Regions from separate parts of the Ruminococcus flavefaciens AE3010 genome, predicted to be linked through region 1. Evidence: a T-box and tRNA genes for the amino acid it is inferred to sense, from the RefSeq annotation. Region 1 holds a T-box; the other holds one or more tRNA genes.
What was found. A T-box is a leader RNA that pairs with one kind of tRNA and senses whether it is charged. The one in region 1 lies ahead of N774_RS0115080 (valine--tRNA ligase), so its partner is inferred to be a tRNA-Val.

Region 1 (9,907 bases):
CTTGTCGGCTGTCTCGATAAAGAGCTTAGCCTTTACCGACGGAGGTACGTTCATTTCTGTACGTGTATTTCTTACAGCCTTGATAGCTGAGATTATCTTCTCGAATGCCTTCTCCTCGGCTGTGAAGTCGATAGAAGCGTCGTATGTGGGATAAGTCTCAAGGATGATCATGGACTTCTCGTTATTGAGTACCTGCCATATCTCCTCAGTGATGAACGGCATGAATGGGTGGAGGAGCTTCAGCATGCCCTGCATAGCCCATACAAGAACTGCCTGAGCCTTTGCCATTGTTTCGCCGCCTGCCTGTATACGGGGCTTTGTGAGCTCGATATACCAGTCGCAGAATACGTCCCAGATAAAGTCGTATATCTTCTGTGAAGCAACGCCAAGCTCGTACTTGTCCAGATTCTCGCCAACTTCCTTAGCAAGCTGATTGAACTTGTTTACCAGCCACTTGTCCTCTAATTCAAGCTCTGTGGGAAGTCCTTTGAACTCAAAGCCCTCGGGGAGATTCATCATGATGAAACGTGAAGCGTTCCAGAGCTTGTTTGCGAAGTTACGGGCAGCCTTTACCTTGTCGTCGATATAACGCATATCGTTTCCGGGTGAGTTACCTGTAGCAAGCATGAAGCGGAGAGCGTCAGCGCCGTACTCGTTGATGACTTCAAGGGGGTCGATGCCGTTGCCCAGAGACTTGGACATCTTGCGTCCCTGTGCGTCACGTACAAGTCCGTGGATAAGAACTGTATCGAAAGGTACCTTGCCCATGTTCTCCAGACCGCTGAACATCATTCTGATTACCCAGAAGAAGATGATATCATAGCCTGTTACAAGGGTATTTGTGGGGTAGAAGTACTTTAAGTCCTCTGTGTTCTCAGGCCAGCCCAGTGTTGAGAAAGGCCAGAGTGCAGAGCTGAACCATGTATCGAGAGTATCGGGGTCCTGTCTCATGGGCTTGCCGCACTTAGGACAAACTGCGCTGCTCTCCTTGGTTACCACCATTTCGCCGCAGGCGTCGCAGTAGAATGCAGGTATCTGATGTCCCCACCAGATCTGACGGGAGATGCACCAGTCCTTGATGTTTTCAAGCCAGTGGAAGTATATCTTGTCGAAACGCTCGGGTACGAACTTTGTATCGCCGTTCTTAACAGCAGCAATTGCAGGCTCTGCAAGGGGCTTCATCTTAACGAACCACTGTGTTGATACCTTTGGCTCAACTGTAGTGCCGCAGCGGTAGCAGGTACCTACGTTATGGCTGTAGTCCTCTATCTTAACGAGAGCGCCCTCAGCTTCAAGGTCTTCAACTATCTTCTTGCGAGCCTCGTAGCGGTCCATGCCTGCGTATGCAGGGTAATCGTCAACGATAGTGGCGTCGTCGTTCATTACATTGATAACGGGAAGATTATGGCGGAGACCTACCTCGAAGTCGTTAGGGTCGTGCGCAGGAGTGATCTTAACTACGCCTGTACCGAAGTCCATTTCAACGTAATCGTCAGCAACTATCGGTATCTCTCTGTGAACGAGCGGAAGTATTACTGTCTTGCCAACAAGGTCTGTGTAGCGCTCGTCCTTTGGATTTACTGCAACAGCTGTATCGCCGAGAAGTGTCTCTGGACGTGTGGTAGCAAGCTCAAGATAGCCGTCACTGTCCTTTATCTTATAGCGAAGGTGCCAGAAATGACCTGCCTGATCCTCATAAGTTACCTCAGCGTCTGAAAGTGAGGTGCGGCACTTGGGGCACCAGTTGATTATACGCTCGCCTCTGTAGATAAGGCCTTTTTCGTAGTACTTTATAAATACTTCCTTTACAGCCTTTGAGCAGCCCTCGTCCATAGTAAAGCGCTCGCGTGACCAGTCGCAGGAAGAGCCCAGCTTTTTCAGCTGCTCAACGATACGTCCGCCGTACTGCTTTTTCCACTCCCATGCACGCTTCATGAAGCCCTCTCTGCCCAGGTCTTCCTTGGTAACGCCTTCCTTGCGCATAGCCTCAACTATCTTAGCCTCAGTTGCGATAGCTGCGTGGTCTGTACCCGGGAGCCACAGTGCGCTGTAGCCGCTCATACGCTTCCAGCGGATAAGGATATCCTGTAATGTCTCATCGAGGGCGTGTCCCATGTGGAGCTGTCCTGTGATGTTCGGAGGTGGGATAACTATAGTGTAGGGCGTTTTCTTCGGGTCAGCCTCTGCACGGAAGCAGCCCTTGTCGTTCCATGCGGCATAGATACGGTCCTCGAAGTCCTTTGGATCGTAAGCCTTTGCAAGTTCCTTTGCCATCGTGATCAATTCTCCTTTAGAAATCATTTTTTCGATCATGAGTTGAGAGTTGAAAGTGGAGAGTTGAAAGTTATTGTATCTGCTTACGCAGATCTATTTAAATACTCCGTCTTTGACGGTACCATAACTCTCAATTCTCAACTCTGAACTCTCAACTTACAATAAATAAAAAAGTCCGCCAAAGCCGTCTATTCGGCTCAGGGCGAACTAATGTCCGTGTTACCACCTGAATTCGGGAGCTTTCTCCCGCACTCTGCGAGGTCACAAAACCTCCTCCCCTGTAACGTGAGGAACACGCCGCATACTACTGAGCCTAAGCCGTTGGCACGCGAAGCTCCGAAGCTACTTCCGCAGGTCCGTCATACTGCCTTTCACCGTGCGGCAGCTCTCTGAAAATCGGGGATCCTGAGTACTCCTCTTCATCATCGCCTTTGATACTTTATTATTATACATGATAAATCCGCATTTGTCAAGCCCCCAAAAACCTTTAGCCATGAGCCTTTAGCCGTTAGCTTGTAGGGGCTGCCTTTGGCAGCCCGCAAGCCACAATGAGATCAGCGCGGGCGGATAGATCCGCCCCTACTTAGTTCTTAGCTCTTAGTTCTTAACTGCTAAAGGCTTAAAAATGCCCGTAAAAAAAATCGAATTTCCCCTTGCGTTTCGTCCCAAACTATGATATAATGTATGTATCTATGTTTGAAAGGATTTGAAACTATGATAATACTTGACGAACTCAGAGTCGAAATGACAGGCTACCGCAAGGAAATGGCGGAGCTTGCAGACGTTCTGAATATAGAAAACGCCAAAAAGCGCGTTGAGGAGCTTGGCGAGGAAACTGCAAAGGAGGGCTTCTGGGACGACCTTGAAAACTCACAGAAGGTCCTGAAAGAGCAGAAGGCTCTTGAAAGAAAGATCGAACACTACAACAAGCTCAATGCAAACCTCGAGGATATCATCACTCTTATCGAGCTCTCTATCGAGGCTGACGACGAGAGCGACATCGAGGAGATAAAAAAGGAGTCCGACGCTTTCAAGACCAAGCTTGAGGACGAAAAGCTGGCTACTCTCCTTACAGGCGAGTACGACAACTCAAACGCTATCCTCACATTCCACGCAGGTGCAGGCGGCACAGAGGCTCAGGACTGGGCAGAGATGCTCTACCGTATGTACAACCGCTGGGCTGAGCGCCACGAGTTCAAGGTGGAGCTCCTTGACTACCTTGACGGCGATGAAGCAGGCATGAAGTCCGCTTCTATCCTCATTGAGGGCGAAAACGCATACGGCTATATGAAGTCCGAGTCAGGCGTTCACAGACTTGTCCGCGTATCTCCATTTGACGCACAGGGACGCAGACACACATCATTTGCAGCTCTTGAAGTTATGCCCGAACTTGACGACTCTATCGAAGTTGATATCCGTCCCGAGGACATCGAAATGGAAGTTTACCGTTCAAGCGGTGCAGGCGGTCAGAAGGTAAACAAGACCAGCTCCGCTGTACGTCTTATCCATAAGCCCACAGGTATCGTTGTTTCCTGTCAGACTCAGCGAAGCCAGTACCAGAACAAGGACTACGCCATGAAGATGCTCCGTTCAAAGCTCATTGAGATCAAGGAGCGCGAGCACCTTGAAAAGATCGAGGATATCAAGGGCGTTCAGAACCAGATCGCATGGGGCTCACAGATACGTTCTTATGTATTCATGCCCTATACTCTCGTTAAGGACACACGTACAGGCTTTGAAAACGGCAATATACAGGCTGTTATGGACGGTGACATAGACGGCTTCATAAATGCATACCTGAAGTCGCTCTCACACGGAACACTGGAAAAGTAAGCTGACGGCTTTGCTGATACTTTTAGGGGATATATATGAAAAAGTTTCTGAAGGTCTTTTCCGTTATTGCAGTCATCGCAGTCGCTTTGGCCTGCTCCACATATTTCTTTCTGCCATCGGTCTTCTATGGCTACGTCTATCCGTTCAGCCGTATAAAGGGAAACATAACGCTTATTATAGACGGCAGGGACGTGCCCCTCTCAGACTGTGAGATCATCTGCGAACACAGTCAGGAATCCGAACATGTTCGTGTGAAAGGGAACAGTATAAAAAGCCGCGCAGGCAAGTACGGCGGATACAACTACACGCTCCAATACGAAGATACAGAAGTACGTTTCTATGTCTATCAGGCGAATTGCTGGAACTGCGCCGATTTTGACCTGAACTTCAATGTTCTTACATCAAAGAATGTGGTGACCTGCACAGGCACCTGCACATACCTGAGCGAAAACGGCTACGCTCCTGCCTCCCACAAAACACATAGTATCGACCAGACCGCCACTCTTGACTACAAAGAGAGTCCATATGGATTCTGTATTTTATCGGTATAAATATTTAAGGGACAGATACACTGCGTTCTGTCCCTTTTTATTGTCACTGCAGACGACACCACAACTCTCAACTCAGAACACACTTGTAAGAAGCGGCGTTTCGCCGCTTTTCAGCATTTCAAGCATATCGCGGAGCTCTGCAAGCTCCGCCGCCATTTCGTCCTCCTCGTTCTCCGCAAGGTGAACTATCCGCGAGCACAGGCGGTCTATCTCAATGAGCCTGTCGTATTTCAGCAGCACGGAGGCTCCCTCACGGAAGCTCTCCCAGTCAGCGTTAAGCTCCCGAGCCATATGGGTAACGCTCTCGGTATCGCCCATTTCCGCAAGCTCATGTATCAGGTCTACCTCTGAAAGCATGGCGTTACAGCGGCGGTTCACCCAAAAGCTTGAAAATATGCTTATCCCTATAAGCAGCAGCAGAATGGCTGCGCTTATCTTAACTCTTGTCATTTTTATCACCTATAGTCAGTATTTTCGGCGGTGTTCCCTGCTTATCGGCTATATAGCAGCTCCCGCTGCTGTCGGCAGTCATAATGAACACGTCATCTGCCGCAATACCGCAGCCTTTCAGCACTGTCTCCACACAGCTCCTGCTGAGCTTCAAGGACTCCATAGCCTGCGGAATGAACCTGCCGTCGGATATTATAAGCACGGGCGGGTCGCTGCACTCCGCCGAGAGCTTCAAATCGCGCCTTGTGGGATTATCCAGCAGCTGCTTCTTCATTACGGAAACGCTGCCCGTGGTCTCCACTATAGCGCACTGCACCTCGCTCAGGTCAAATATCTCCTGTCCTCTCAGCGCCATGAGCAGGTCGTCCACCGAGAAGCGCAGCTCCCGCATAATATCACGCTCTATACAGCCGTTTCGTATGATTATCTTGGGACTTCCCGATATGAGCCGCCTGAGCTTTGGAAAGCGCAGATTTATCCACGACACCATGACCTCAAAGCAGACCAGCGCAAGTATGGGCGTGACACCCACTATTACGGGGATATTCACGTCCTCGATCGGCAGAGTGGCGATATTTGAGACAAGTATGGTTATGACAAGCTCAGAGGGCTGGAGCTCTCCGAGCTGCCGCTTGCCCATAAGTCTCACGGCAAATATGACCAGAACGTAGAGTATAATGGAACGTATAAGTATAACACACATAAAAACAGCTCCTTTGCAGCTATTGTGCCGCAAAGGAGCATTTATATACATTATTTCATCAATAGCATTGGTCAGTCCGCAAAACGGCTGTTGTACTCCTGATAAGCCTTGACTATGATATCCGCGCAGAGCTCATCCCCAAGCTCGGCACTGTTAAGGCAAAGGGAATACTGTTCCTTGTCCTGCCAGCCCTTTCCTGTATTCACATTATAAAAAGTCTCGCGGCGCTTATCTGCCTTTTTCAGTACAGACTCAGCCTTGTTTTCTTCAACGCCGTATTCCTTTATGGCTCGCTTGATGCGGTAATCGTGGTCCGCATAGATATAGACGCTGAAGCAGCCCTTGTCCTCTAAGATATAGTTGCCGCATCTGCCAACAAGCACGAAGCTCTTTTCACTGTCTGCTATCTCATTTATGATACGGCTCTCCATGATGAAGACCTTATCTGAGAGAGGGAGATTCTCCTCCATAGTTCTTGCGGGATTAGCCGAAAGCAGCAGCGAATAAAGGAAGCTGGTAGGAACGTTTTCCTCGGCGCTTTCAAGATTTTTCATGGCAATACCGCATCTCTCGGCTGTCATTTTCAGTATCTGACGATTATAGCAGTTGATACCAAGCTTTTCAGCAACAAGATTACCGATGACGCTTCCGCCGCTTCCGTATTGTCGTTCAATTGTTATGATAGTTTTTTTCATCGGTGTTTCCTCCAAATACATAAAATATTATTTAAACTTTGATAAAACAAGCACAATAATATTATATCACATTTTGCACATATTTCAAGCAATAGCGGAATAACAATTGTCTAAAAACGATATTTCTATGTTTTCAACAATTTGACTCAGCCTGATTTGTGCATTATATTATACAAATCCGGCAGGGCAATAAAAAAATCTCCCGCTGATAAGTCAACGGGAGATCGTATTACTTTACTGTTTGAACTGTGTCAGTCTGAGATCAAACGCAGCCCTGAGCCTTCATAGCCTCAGCAACCTTGAGGAAGCCTGCAATGTTAGCGCCTGCCATGTAGTTGCCAGCCATGCCGTACTCCTTAGCAGCCTCATCGCAAGCCTTGAAGATAGACTTCATGATGCCGTGGAGCTTCTCGTCAACCTCTTCAAATGTCCAGCTGAGTCTCTCGCTGTTCTGGCTCATTTCGAGACCTGATGTAGCAACACCGCCTGCGTTTGCAGCCTTAGCAGGACCATAGAGAACGCCGTTTGAAAGGTATGTCTCGATAGCCTCAGGAGTTGAAGGCATGTTAGCGCCTTCAGCTACAGCGTAACCGCCGTTAGCAACGATAGCCTTAGCACCGTCACCGTTGATCTCGTTCTGTGTAGCGCAAGGAAGTGCGATGTCAAGCTTGATATCACCTGCGTTGCACTTGAGTGTCCAAACGCTGCCCTCGTGATACTCAGCATTCTTGTGTGAAGATCTGCCAACATATTCCTTGATACGTCCGCGCTCAACCTCCTTGATCTGCTTAACGAGATCAAGATCGATTCCGTCGGGATCGTAGATATAACCGTTAGAGTCTGAAACTGTAACTACCTTAGCGCCGTACTGAGTAGCCTTCTCTGTAGCGTAGATAGCAACGTTACCTGAACCTGAGATAACAACTGTCTGACCCTTGAAGCTCTTGCCGTTAGCAGCGAGCATCTCGTTTGTGAAGTAGCAGAGACCGTAGCCTGTTGCCTCTGTTCTTGCGAGTGAACCGCCGTATGTAAGGCCCTTACCTGTGAGAACGCCAACGAACTCGTTGCGGATCCTCTTGTACTGACCGAACATGAAGCCGATCTCTCTTGCGCCTGTTCCGATATCACCTGCAGGAACGTCGCAGTCAGCGCCGATGTGCTTGCAGAGCTCTGTCATGAAGCTCTGGCAGAAACGCATGATCTCTCCGTCGCTCTTGCCCTTGGGGTCGAAGTCGGAACCGCCCTTACCGCCGCCCATAGGCAGTGTTGTAAGGCTGTTCTTGAATACCTGCTCGAAACCGAGGAACTTGATGATTCCGAGATATACTGATGGGTGAAGTCTGATACCGCCCTTGTAAGGTCCGATAGCAGAGTTGAACTGGATTCTGAAGCCTCTGTTTACCTGTACCTTGCCGTTGTCGTCAACCCAAGGAACACGGAACATGATCTGTCTCTCAGGCTCAACGATTCTATCGAAAACGCCTGCATCGATAAGGTCCTGTCTCTTCTCAGCAACGGGCTGGAGAGTCTCAAGAACCTCTGTAACAGCCTGGATAAACTCAGGCTCGCCGGGATTTCTCTTCTTAACTGTTTCTAAAAGATCGATAAGATACTGATTTTTTAACGCCATTGTTAAAAAACCTCCTTTACAAAATTCTGCGTCACGCGCAGTTCACGATTAATTATAGCACTACATTCTGCATTTTGCAATACCCTAAAGCGTTGAAATTTTATTTTTTCTTTAATTTGTGCCTGCTGCACAAATCAGGCAGTCGCTTTTTATCTATATTTTCCATATTTTTGTAGGACTTCATAATTATTCTGTACTGCTTTTGTGAGATATGGTTTACTGTTAAGAACTTAGAACTTAGAGCTAAGAGCTAAGAATTCGGGCAATATAACCGTACAAAATCAAATAACCTTGTGTAGAGGCGCCGTTTCGGCGCCCGTTGGCAGCGATAAAATGAACATTGTCACATATATTTTTCATGATAATTGTATTGTCAGTCATACACTGACGGCGGAACGGCGGGGCGTCGTTCCCTACAAACTAATGTCTAACGGCTGACGGGAGCCCGAGGGCGGGCTCCCCTACAGGCTAACGGCTCGGGCGGATAATATCCGCCCCTACTCACTGATATCGTCAGTTATAGACTGAGTCTATAACATATAATAGCTTCTTTTTATTAGATTTCTACATTTTCTGTATTGATTTTATCAGGAAAATAAGATATAATATATTATACTGCAAAATCAATTTGTCAGGAGGGGATCTAATGCTAAAGGCAATATGCTCCTCGAAGGAGCTCACCGCCAACAGCTACTACGACTGCGTAAAAGATATAATCGGCTGTGAACAGGTGCAGGAGCTCAGGTCTATCACCCACCATATATCCACAACGAGATTCCAGCACTGTGTGAACGTTTCCTACTATACTTATGTGGTATGCAGGAAATTCAGGCTAAACGCCCGTTCCGCCGCAAGAGCAGGACTTCTCCACGACCTCTTCTACTACGACCGCAAGGAGTACAACGCAGAAAAGCAGAAAGGTCAGGCTTCCCACAGCGAGAACCACGCTATGCTCGCCTGCGCAAATGCCAGAGAGATAACAAAGATCTCGGGGCTTGAAAGAGACATGATCGAAAAGCATATGTGGCCCGTGACCAGACCCATGCCGAAATACAAAGAAACATACATAATCACAATTATCGACAAATACTGTGCCCTGCTGGAATTCTGTGTGCCGAAGGTTCAGCGCATAATCCGCAGAAAAGTGCAGTAATATATATAACGGAGGTATCCTACAATGAAGATCGAAACCAAATGCCTGCACGCAGGCTACACACCAAAGAATACTGAGCCAAGAGTTGTCCCCATCGTCCAGAGCACTACTTACGTTTACGACTCAACAGACGATGTTGCCGCAGTATTCGATGATCCCACCAAGAGCCTTATATATTCGCGCTTTGAGAACCCCACAGTCATGGCTGTCGAGGACAAGATAGCCGCACTTGAGGGCGGTATCGGCGCTATGTGTACCTCCAGCGGTCAGGCAGCTTCCCTGCTCTCCCTGCTCAACATCTTAAAGGCAGGCGACAGCTTCATTTCAGCTGCTACTATCTACGGCGGTACAGTCAATCTTTTCGCTTACACGCTGAAAAAGCTCGGAATCGAATGTATTTTTGTTGACGCAGACGCTCCCGAATCGGAGATAAGAGCTGCTTTCAAGCCTAACACAAAGGCAGTTTTCGGCGAAACTCTCGCTAATCCCGCACTCACTGTATTCGATATCGAGAAGTTCGCCAAGATAGCTCACGAAAACGGCGTTCCACTCATCATCGACAACACCTTCCCCACCCCTATCCTTTGCAGACCTTTCGAGTTCGGCGCGGATATCGTT
Region 2 (9,907 bases), 2.8 Mb from region 1:
CCCATGAGGAACAGAGCAAGTGTAAAACCTGCACCCATGCCGATAGCGTCAAAGGCAGATGCTATAATACCGTTTTTGCTGGCAAACATCTCGGCTCTGCCGAAGATGATACAGTTTACGGTAATAAGCGTGAGGTAAATACCAAGGCTGTCATATAGGCTCGGCACGAAGCCTTCAAGCAGGAAGCCTATGAGCGTAACAAAGCTTGCTATTATTACAATAAAAGCAGGTATACGTACCTTGTCTGGGATGACCTTTCTGAGTGCGGAAATAACGATGTTAGAGCCAAGGAGAACGAATGTGGTCGCAAGTCCCATACCTATTCCGTTCATAGCCTGTGTTGTAACGGCAAGTGTAGGACACATACCCAGCAGCATTACAAGCGTCGGGTTTTCCTTTATAATGCCCTTTGTAAGCTCCTTGACAAGCGGAGTTTTCTTATCAGCCACCGAGTATCGCCTCCTTGTTCTCATTGTATACTTTAAGTGCAGTATCAACTGCATGCTTCATACCGTTGGAAGAAAAAGTTGCACCGCTTATGGCGTCAAAGCTGTCTGAGGGCTGAGTAAGTCCGTAAAACTGCTTTCTGAAATCAGCCTCATCATGGACCTTTGAACCAAGACCGGGAGTTTCGCCAAGAGAAACGAACTCTATTCCCGAGATACTTCCCTGCTGGTCAAATCCTACAAGTATGTTTATACCGTCCTTTGAGTAGCCGTCAGTACATATCTGGATAACGGTTTTCTTATCCGGGGTTACAGCTATGGTCTGTATCTCATCATATCCGCATTTCAGCTGCACTACCCTGCTTTCGGTCTTTCCGAAGAGAGCTTCAACACTGCTGCTGAATTTCTGAGCTTTCTGGTCTGCTATACGGTCTTTTGTGAGCTCATATGCATACACAAGAAGCAGCGAAGCTACAACACATATTATTGTAAGTACAACGGTAGGCTTTACCTTATCCTTCATTCTTCTCAGCCTCCTTTGCACCAAGTACCTTTGTTCTTGTAAGCTGCTCTATATAAGGAGTAAGAACATTCATAAGCAGAATTGAGAACGAAACTCCCTCGGGATATGAACCGAAACGCCTTATAATAAAGGTTATGATTCCGCAGCCGAGACCGAATACTATTTTGCCTTTAGTAGTAATAGGAGTTGTGGCATAGTCTGTAGCCATGAAGAATGCTCCGAGGAACACACCGCCTGCAAGTATCTGATAAACGGGATCAGAGCCGCTTATCCAGCTTAAAACGAACAGGCTTCCTATAAACGAAAGCGGAGCTGCAAGCGAGATTATCTTTCGTGCAGCAAGGTAAAGTCCGCCGATAAGAAGTGCCGCGGAGCAGGTCTCACCAAGACAGCCGCCGCATTTACCAAGGAAAAGGTCAAGGTATGAAGCTGCATTATCCGTGCCTGCAAGAGGAAGCGGAGTTGCACTTGATATAGCATCAAGGTCTGTATGAGTGAATGGCTCTACCCATCTGGTCATTGCCGCGGGGAAACTTATCATAAGTACGATTCGTGCTGTTATGGCAGGATTTGCAAAATTCTGCCCAAGTCCGCCGAAAAGCTGCTTGACAATGACGATCGCAACAAAAGAACCGATAACTGCCATCCAGTACGGCAGAGTCGATGGCAGATTCATTGCGAGAATAAGTCCTGTTACAACTGCTGAAAGGTCGCCGATAGTATTATCGCGCTTCATCATCTGGCGGCAGACATACTCGAAGAATATACAGCTGCCTATACATACCGCTGTCAGCGGAATAACACGCATACCGAAGAAATATATCGCCGCTCCCCATGCAGGAAGAAGAGCGATTATAACGTTCAGCATTATATTTGTGGTTTTAGTGTAGTTCTCGTCATGGGGGGACGGAGAAACAATAAGCTTATCCATTGGTCTTCCTCCTCCTTACTTTCTTGGGATAAGTGCTTTTGCAAGCTGATTTGTTTCTGCAAGCTTTCTGTTTGCAGGACATACATATGTACAGCTTCCGCAGTTCATACAGAGCATTACCTTGAGCTTCTTGAGCTCCTCAACATTGCGTATCTTATAAGCTCTGTCTATATCGGCAGGCATAAGTCCGAGAGGACATACTCTTACGCAGCGTCCGCAGCGGATACAGCTTGAGGTTTTACGCTCATCATAATGATTGAAAGCAAGAAGTGCATTGGAAGTCTTAACAACAGGCATATCTATATCTGGCACGCTCATACCCATCATGGGACCGCCTGCAATAAGCTTTTTGATAGAGTCAATATCTGCTTTGCAGAATTCAAGGAGCTCTCGAAATGAAGTTCCGATAACTGTGCGGACATTCTTGGGCTCCCCAACTGCGTTTCCGTCGATAGTAAGGCGGCGCGTTACAAGAGGCATACCTGTCTGCATATAACGGTAAAGGAATGCAACTGTAGAAACGTTCATAACTATAACGCCTGCATCAGCAGGAAGCGAGCCCTCGTTTACAATCCTGCCCGTCGAGTTATAGATAATGACCTTTTCGGCCCCCTGCGGATATGCAGAGGGAAGAGTGATTATATCGATAGTATCATCGTTTTCAGCCATAGCTGTGAAGTTCTTTATCGCCTCTGGCTTATTGGCTTCAATTGCAAGCTTTGCTGTCTTGATTCCGAGCTTAGACTTTACCAGATTGATACCGTTGATGATGTCCTGTGGATTCTCCATCATTTCACGATAATCCGCAGTTATGTACGGCTCACATTCGGCTGCGTTGATTATAAGAGTATCGATATCGGCTTTGGGATTGAGTTTTATATGCGTGGGAAAACCTGCACCGCCAAGTCCGCAGGCACCGCTCTGTCGAACTGCCTTTACAAAACTTTCTTTGTCGGTAACAACAGGCGGCTTTACTTCATCCGAAACTGTCTGAAGTCCGTCTGTTTCGATCTCTATCATCTTACAGACTGTTCCCATTACGTTACGATAATCGGTTATTGCAGTTACTTTTCCGGAAACTCCCGAATGAACAGGAGCACTGAATGCCGCATCGGTATCGCCTATTTTCTGTCCGACAGCAACTGTGTCTCCGACCTTTACAAGCGGCTGACATGGAGCTCCCATAGTCATTGACATGGGAATAGTAACTTTTTCAGGAACAGGAAAATCTACAGTAGAGCTGTTTTCCGTATTTTTACGGTGTTTCAGCTTAATACCGTTAAGTTTTTTCATAAAATTCTCCTTGATATAATGGCTGAATATGAGCCATATTTTTTTCAAAATAAGCTGACGTTATGATTCAGGGCAAAAAAGCCCATACATTAATATTATATATGAAATTCACATAATATTCAAGAGGTTTTTGCAAAAAAAAATCTATATTTAAATTTAGAAAATGCAGGCAATAAATAAAAGACACCCGAAGGTGTCTTTTTAACTAATTATTTTTCTCTCTTTTTAAGTGAAATCAAGAATGCAGCTGACGAAACTCCGAATGCTGTCAATACAGCATATATTGGCTTGCTGCCTGTTTTGGGAGAATCTGTCTTTTTAGTAGCAGTGGCTATTTTCGATGTAGTCGCTACTGTTGTAGTAGTAGTTTTGGAAGCGTCTGTAACATCCAGTGATGTTGTAGCTGTAGTCGTGGTAGTTGTAGTAGTCGTGGTAGTTGTAGTAGTCGTGGTAGTTGTAGTAGTCGTGGTGGTTGTAGTAGTTGTGGTGGTCGTAGTAGTCGTGGTGGTCGTAGTAGTTGTGGTAGATGTGGTAGTTGTGGTAGTTGTAGTAGCTGTGGTAGTTGTAGTAGCTGTGGTAGATGTGGTAGTTGTGGTAGATGTGGTAGTTGTGGTAGATGTGGTAGTTGTGGTAGTTGTGGTAGTTGTTGTGGTGGTAGCCGTGGTAGTTGTTGTGGTGGTAGCCGTGGTAGTTGTTGTGGTGGTAGTCGTGGTAGTTGTTGTGGTGGTAGTCGTGGTAGTTGTTGTGGTGGTAGTCGTGGTAGTTGTTGTGGTGGTCGGTGTGGCAGTAGTTGTTGTTACCTCTTCCTCAACAAGCATTTTGGGATTGAATGAAGAATAACCGAACTGTATACCTCCATCAAAGGATTTGGCTATTGTTGCACCTGCAACGTGTCCACCCTCATCTCCTGTACCGTCTGCATTGGGAGCAAGCGTCGAACCTTGTATAGAACCAAGATATTTGAACTTTGTGGCGTCCTTCAGGTTGTAAAGGACAGGCATGTTTTCGCCCTTGTCCTGCATTAATTCTCCGTCGTCGCCATAGAGCTTCATATTAGTCAGCGGAAGCTTTACATCGTCTCCCGGAACATTTATTACAAGATAAGAGCCCTCGGGGATATAAACGTCGATCTGTAAATATCCCGAATTGAAGATCTTAGCTTGTTCTTCATCGAGATTTATAACATTCAGATTTTTATCTGTTCCTGTGAAAGTCCAGCCTTTGTCATAATCCTTGGCAATTCCGAGATGAGCATTTGGAGTCAGCTCTGAAAGATACTTGCTTCGCTGATTGAGAAGCTCAAACTCTATATCGAAATCAATGAGCTCACCGACATACACCTCGCAGTGCCCTGCATTCATATGGTCTGTTATTTCCTGACTTATTGTCCCCTCGCTGCCCATAACGAAGTTTTTGTCGTCAGGCTGGAAATTACGGAGCGTATCACCGCCTATAACGACTTTAGCAGCTTTTGTTCCTTTATCAAGCTTAGCACCGACGGAATACGATGCAATATCACCAATATTTGCGTTTCCGCCTGCCGCAAGTCTGCCCTCACAGTCGGAGCCACGTGCGGCAAAATCATCATGCAGGAACACCGAGAACTGTGAAGCTGCTCCAAGAAAATACTCATTTGTATCACTAATGCCAAGAAGCGTTTCCTTGTTCTGATCGGTGACCTGCTGCATTCCTTGATCATCAGGCTCGATGCTGTGAGTAATTATCGGGACAGCTCCCATAATACACACGGACGTGATAATACTCAGAAAGCGCTTAAAATTATTTTTAAACATAAGCATATCCCCTTTTATATATTTTGTATAATTATACCATAATTCAACAAGAAATTCAATAAACATTTTCAACAAACATTATATAAAGTGATAAAATGCTATTAACATTTTTGTCATAAAAATAAAAAGACTCCTTCGTTTAAGAAGAAGTCGGAGAATATGACCCAAAAATAAAAAGCACCTGCTGTTGCAGATGCTTCGAGAGGCGCCACCCAGATTTGAACTGGGGATCAGGGTGTTGCAGACCCACGCCTTACCACTTGGCTATAGCGCCGTCTTTGGAGCGGATTACGAGGCTCGAACTCGCTACCTCCACCTTGGCAAGGTGGCGCTCTACCAGATGAGCTAAATCCGCATAATGGCGACCCCGAACAGATTCGAACTGTCGACCTCCTGCGTGACAGGCAGGCGTTCTAACCAACTGAACTACGAGGCCAAAGAATTGGTGGGGACTACAGGGCTCGAACCTGTGACCCTCTGCTTGTAAGGCAGATGCTCTCCCAGCTGAGCTAAACCCCCACTTTTTCTTCCGTTCATCGGTTAATCAGTTCCGACGACTTTAATATTATATCACGAATACTTTTGTTTGTCAAGCTTTTTTTGGAATTTTTTCAAAAAAATTTTTTGTGCTTAGTATTACGCCTTATATCGTCTCATATTATGTAAAACCATGTCTCGTCGGGATCCACTTCTGCTTTCTGTACAGGTATCTGTGAGTCAAAATTATATCTGAGCTCCTGATTTTTTATGCTTACCTTTGCGCCTGCAGGTATGGAACGAGTGATAAATGCGTTACCGCCAATTACAGCATTCTTGCCTACAACAGTTTCTCCGCCGAGTATTGAAGCTCCCGAATAGATAGTGACGTTATCCTCAATTGTAGGATGACGCTTTTTGTTACGAAGGGACTGTCCGCCTCTTGTTGAAAGCGCACCAAGAGTAACTCCCTGATATACTTTTACGTTATCCCCTATTTCTGTTGTTTCACCTATAACTATTCCTGTACCGTGGTCGATAAAGAAATATTTGCCTATGGTAGCTCCGGGGTGTATGTCTATACCTGTTTTGCTGTGAGCATGCTCAGTCATTACACGTGGGATAAGCGGCACACCCAGCAGAAACAGTTCATGAGCCAGTCTGTTGACCAGTATAGCATATAAACCGGGATAAGAATAGATTATCTCATCTTTATTATATGCAGCAGGGTCGCCGTCATATGCAGCCTGAACATCAGTTTCGATATAGCTTCTTATTTTTGGAAGCCTGTCAAGAAATTCAAAGGTGATCCTTTCAGCATTCTCGTTTATTTCATTTTCATCAAGATCAACATATTTTTTATCATAGCGAAGTACAATGGAAATCTGACGGATAAGCTTAAAAATTACATCTTCAAGTATCATGGTGATATTATTGCGCACAGTGTAGACGCGATAGCTTTTATTGCGGAAATATCCGGGGAAAACGATTCGTCTCAGTGATTCTATTATACCAACAATATCATCGTTGTCGGGGTGATCAAAGGTCTTTACTTCATCAATAGTCCTGTTACCGTTATAATCCATAAGAATTTTTTGGGTAAGCGAATTAATATTATCTTCGAGCTTATGCATTCTCGTCACCTCATACGCTTAATTATATGTACAACTCTGTTCATTTTATACTTTTTATTATTATACATCATTTTACTTATATAGTCAATAGGCATTATATGCGTATTTTTACTTGACTTTATCAAAAATTAGCGTTATAGTATAATATGAATAAAATTAAGCGAGGGATATCATGAACAGCAGCATAGACAGCTCCATAACAGGAGAATTCAGCAAAAGCATATGGTCAAAATTCCGCAGGGGCATCGAGGAGTACAGACTTATCGAAAATAATGACAGGATAGCTGTATGCATTTCAGGCGGCAAGGACTCCATGCTAATGGCAAAGTGTATGCAGAGACTTCAGAAATACGGGAATATTGATTTTGATGTTGAATATATAGTTATGGATCCCGGTTATGCCGATGAAAACAGGCAGAAGATCATAGAAAATGCTGATCTGCTCGGGATACCTGTCAATATAAAGAATACGAGGATATTTGAATCAACGGAAAAAGCTGAAAAGCACCCCTGCTTTTTATGTGCAAGGCTTCGCAGAGGCTGGCTTTATAAAACTGCTCAGGAGCTTGGCTGCAACAAGATTGCTCTGGGACATCATTTTGATGACGTAATCGAAACTATCCTCATGGGTATGCTGTATGGTTCACAGGTGCAGACCATGATGCCAAAGCTTCACAGCGAAAACTATGAGGGGGTTCAGCTCATACGGCCGCTGTATCTTGTACGCGAAAATGATATTATTCGCTGGTGCGAATACAATAAGCTTGAATTCATACAGTGTGCCTGCCGCATCACAAAAAGCGAGGGCAGTTCAAAGCGTGCAGAGATAAAATCACTTTTGCATCAGTTAAGGCTGACAAATCCTGCTGTTGATATGAATATATTTCGTAGCGTGGAAAATGTGAATCTACAGACACTTATATCATATCATCGCGGCAGCGAGACACATCATTTCCTCGACGATTTTGATAAGGGGCTGAGCATTAAAGGCACTAACAACTTCCAAAATAACGAAACGGAGCCAAAGCAATGCTGAAAACTTTTCGCGGCAGTTTTATGCTCCTGCTTGCAGCTTTGATATGGGGTACTGCTTTTGTGGCTCAAAGCAAGGGCATGGATTATGTGGAGCCGTTTACGTATAACGCTGTACGAACTCTTCTCGGCGGTGTTATTTTGATGCCTATAGTATATTTATTCGGAAGAAAAGGACACAAAAGTGCTAAAGCATACAGCAGCAAAATAAGTTTGTTAGGAGGTATCTGCTGCGGACTTGTGCTTTTTGCGGCAAGCTCATTTCAGCAGTACGGAATTGCCTTTACTTCTGCGGGTAAAGCGGGCTTTATAACGGCGCTTTATGTTGTTATTGTCCCGATAATCGGTATAGTAACAGGACGTAGACCGAATATAATGATATGGATATGTGTTTGTATCGCAGTTCTCGGCTTTTACCTGCTTTGCATTGAAGAAGGCTTCGTGCTTTCCAAGGGCGATCTCTTTGTATTAATATGTGCATTTTTTTATTCGGTACATATTATATTTATAGATCATTTCAATTCAAATGGTGCAGATCCTGTAAAGATGTCTTGTATACAGTTCTTTACCGCGGGGACAATTATGCTGATCTGTATGTTTATCTTTGAAGAGCCGGCTTTAAAAAGCGTTTTCGATGCTAAATACACTATTTTGTATACAGGAATAATGTCCTGTGGCGTTGCTTATACATTGCAGATAATAGGTCAAAAATATACTGAGCCTGCTGCTGCAACGCTTATAATGAGCCTTGAATCTGTATTCGCAGCATTAGCAGGCTGGATAATACTTAACGAACACATGAACTTAAAAGAATTTGCAGGCTGTTCGCTTGTATTCGCTGCTGTTGTACTTTCACAGCTTGATATCGGCTCAAAAAAACAAATATCTCTCAATAAAAAGGGCAATACATGAGTATTGCCCTTTTATACTGTAACATTCTTTGTAATAAGCAGCCTTTCGTTTTCTATGTCAAGCTTCAAGCTGTCCCCTTTTGCTATTTCGGAGTTGATTATCATATTTGCAAGCTTATTTTCCACAAGCTCGACAGCTTTACGCTTTATTTGACGTGCTCCGTATCTGGAAGTTCCTTTTACTGCTGCCAAGGATTCAATGACTTTGTCGGTAAACTCTATCTCTATCCCTATTGAATGTGAGCGCTTTCGCAGATCATCAAGAGCAAGTCTGCTCAGCTTCAACAGGTCGTTTTTTTCAAAGCTTTCAAATACAACGATCTCGTCAAGTCTGTTCAGCAATTCAGCTGAAAAATACCTTTTTACAGCTTCCAGTGCCTTATCCTCAAGTCTTTCCTGACAGTCTTCTGCAAAGCCAAGGGAGCTTTTGCCTATCATTTCTTCTGCACCGATGTTGGAGGTCATAATAATTATGCAGTTTCTGAAACTCACCTTTCTCATAAGTGAATCTGTCAGCATGCCGTAATCAAGTATTTGAAGAAGAATATTCAGGACATCTTTCTCGGCTTTTTCAACTTCATCGAATAATACAAGTGAATAGGGAGTACGTCTGATTTTTTCACACAGATTATTATCGCTGCTGTCGTATCCTGCATAGCCGGGAGGGGCTCCGATTATCTTTGAGACTGAATGTTTCTCCATATACTCTGACATGTCAACCCGAATGAGATTGTTTTCACTGTCAAAAAGACATTCGGCAATCGCTTTTGACATTTCGGTTTTTCCCACTCCCGTAGGACCCGCGAATAAGAGAGAAGCAATTGGTCTGTTAGTGTCACGCAGTCCCGCTTTTGCACGATATATTGCGTTTGTGACCTTTTTCACTGCGCGTTCATGACCTATGATTCGTTCGGAAAGGACATCTTTCAGTTTTTCGAGTTTCTGTGATTCCTGTGATGTTATTTTGCTTGTGGGAATACCTGTTTTCAGTGAAATTACAGTATTAAGATCATCTTCGGTAACATGGAGTTTTTTATTAGCTTCAACAACTTCATTCAGCCTTGAAAGCCTGACCCCGTCCATATCAATAAAGTCGGTATCTTTTGTGAGCTTTTTGCAGCTGTTTTTTATTTTTGCCAATGCGCATGCTTCATCAAGTATATCAATGGCTTTGTCAGGCAAGAATCTGTCTGTAATATAGCGCTTTGAAAGCTCTACCGACAGATCAATTATTTCGTCGCTTATCTTTATATCGTGGAAGGATTCATACTTTTTACGGAGACCTTTTAGTATCTCTATACAGCTGTGATTATTCGGTTCGTTTACCTTTACTGCCTGAAAACGGCGTTCAAGTGCGGCGTCTTTTTC

Region 2: it encodes a tRNA-Val, which carries the amino acid that the T-box ahead of N774_RS0115080 (valine--tRNA ligase) is inferred to sense. The anticodon was not compared.

Annotation. Positions count from the first base shown of each region.
Region 1 covers NZ_JAGT01000001.1:3,408,287-3,418,193, reverse strand. The annotation lists gene N774_RS0115080 (valine--tRNA ligase) at 1-2,274, opposite strand, end outside; T-box leader at 2,470-2,709, opposite strand; gene prfB (peptide chain release factor 2) at 2,989-4,107, shown strand; gene N774_RS0115070 (hypothetical protein) at 4,143-4,658, shown strand; gene N774_RS0115065 (DUF4363 family protein) at 4,731-5,108, opposite strand; gene N774_RS0115060 (DUF421 domain-containing protein) at 5,095-5,811, opposite strand; gene N774_RS0115055 (AAA family ATPase) at 5,883-6,506, opposite strand; gene gdhA (NADP-specific glutamate dehydrogenase) at 6,769-8,136, opposite strand; gene N774_RS0115045 (HD domain-containing protein) at 8,783-9,289, shown strand; gene N774_RS0115040 (O-acetylhomoserine aminocarboxypropyltransferase/cysteine synthase family protein) at 9,314-9,907, shown strand, end outside.
Region 2 covers NZ_JAGT01000001.1:591,005-600,911, reverse strand. The annotation lists gene rsxE (electron transport complex subunit RsxE) at 1-449, opposite strand, end outside; gene N774_RS0102720 (FMN-binding protein) at 442-969, opposite strand; gene N774_RS0102715 (RnfABCDGE type electron transport complex subunit D) at 959-1,900, opposite strand; gene rsxC (electron transport complex subunit RsxC) at 1,916-3,193, opposite strand; gene N774_RS0102705 (choice-of-anchor A family protein) at 3,403-4,986, opposite strand; tRNA gene N774_RS0102700 (tRNA-Cys) at 5,190-5,260, opposite strand; tRNA gene N774_RS0102695 (tRNA-Gly) at 5,266-5,341, opposite strand; tRNA gene N774_RS0102690 (tRNA-Asp) at 5,346-5,422, opposite strand; tRNA gene N774_RS0102685 (tRNA-Val) at 5,430-5,505, opposite strand; gene epsC (serine O-acetyltransferase EpsC) at 5,640-6,596, opposite strand; gene N774_RS0102675 (tRNA lysidine(34) synthetase) at 6,769-7,632, shown strand; gene N774_RS0102670 (DMT family transporter) at 7,626-8,540, shown strand; gene N774_RS0102665 (ATP-dependent Clp protease ATP-binding subunit) at 8,552-9,907, opposite strand, start outside.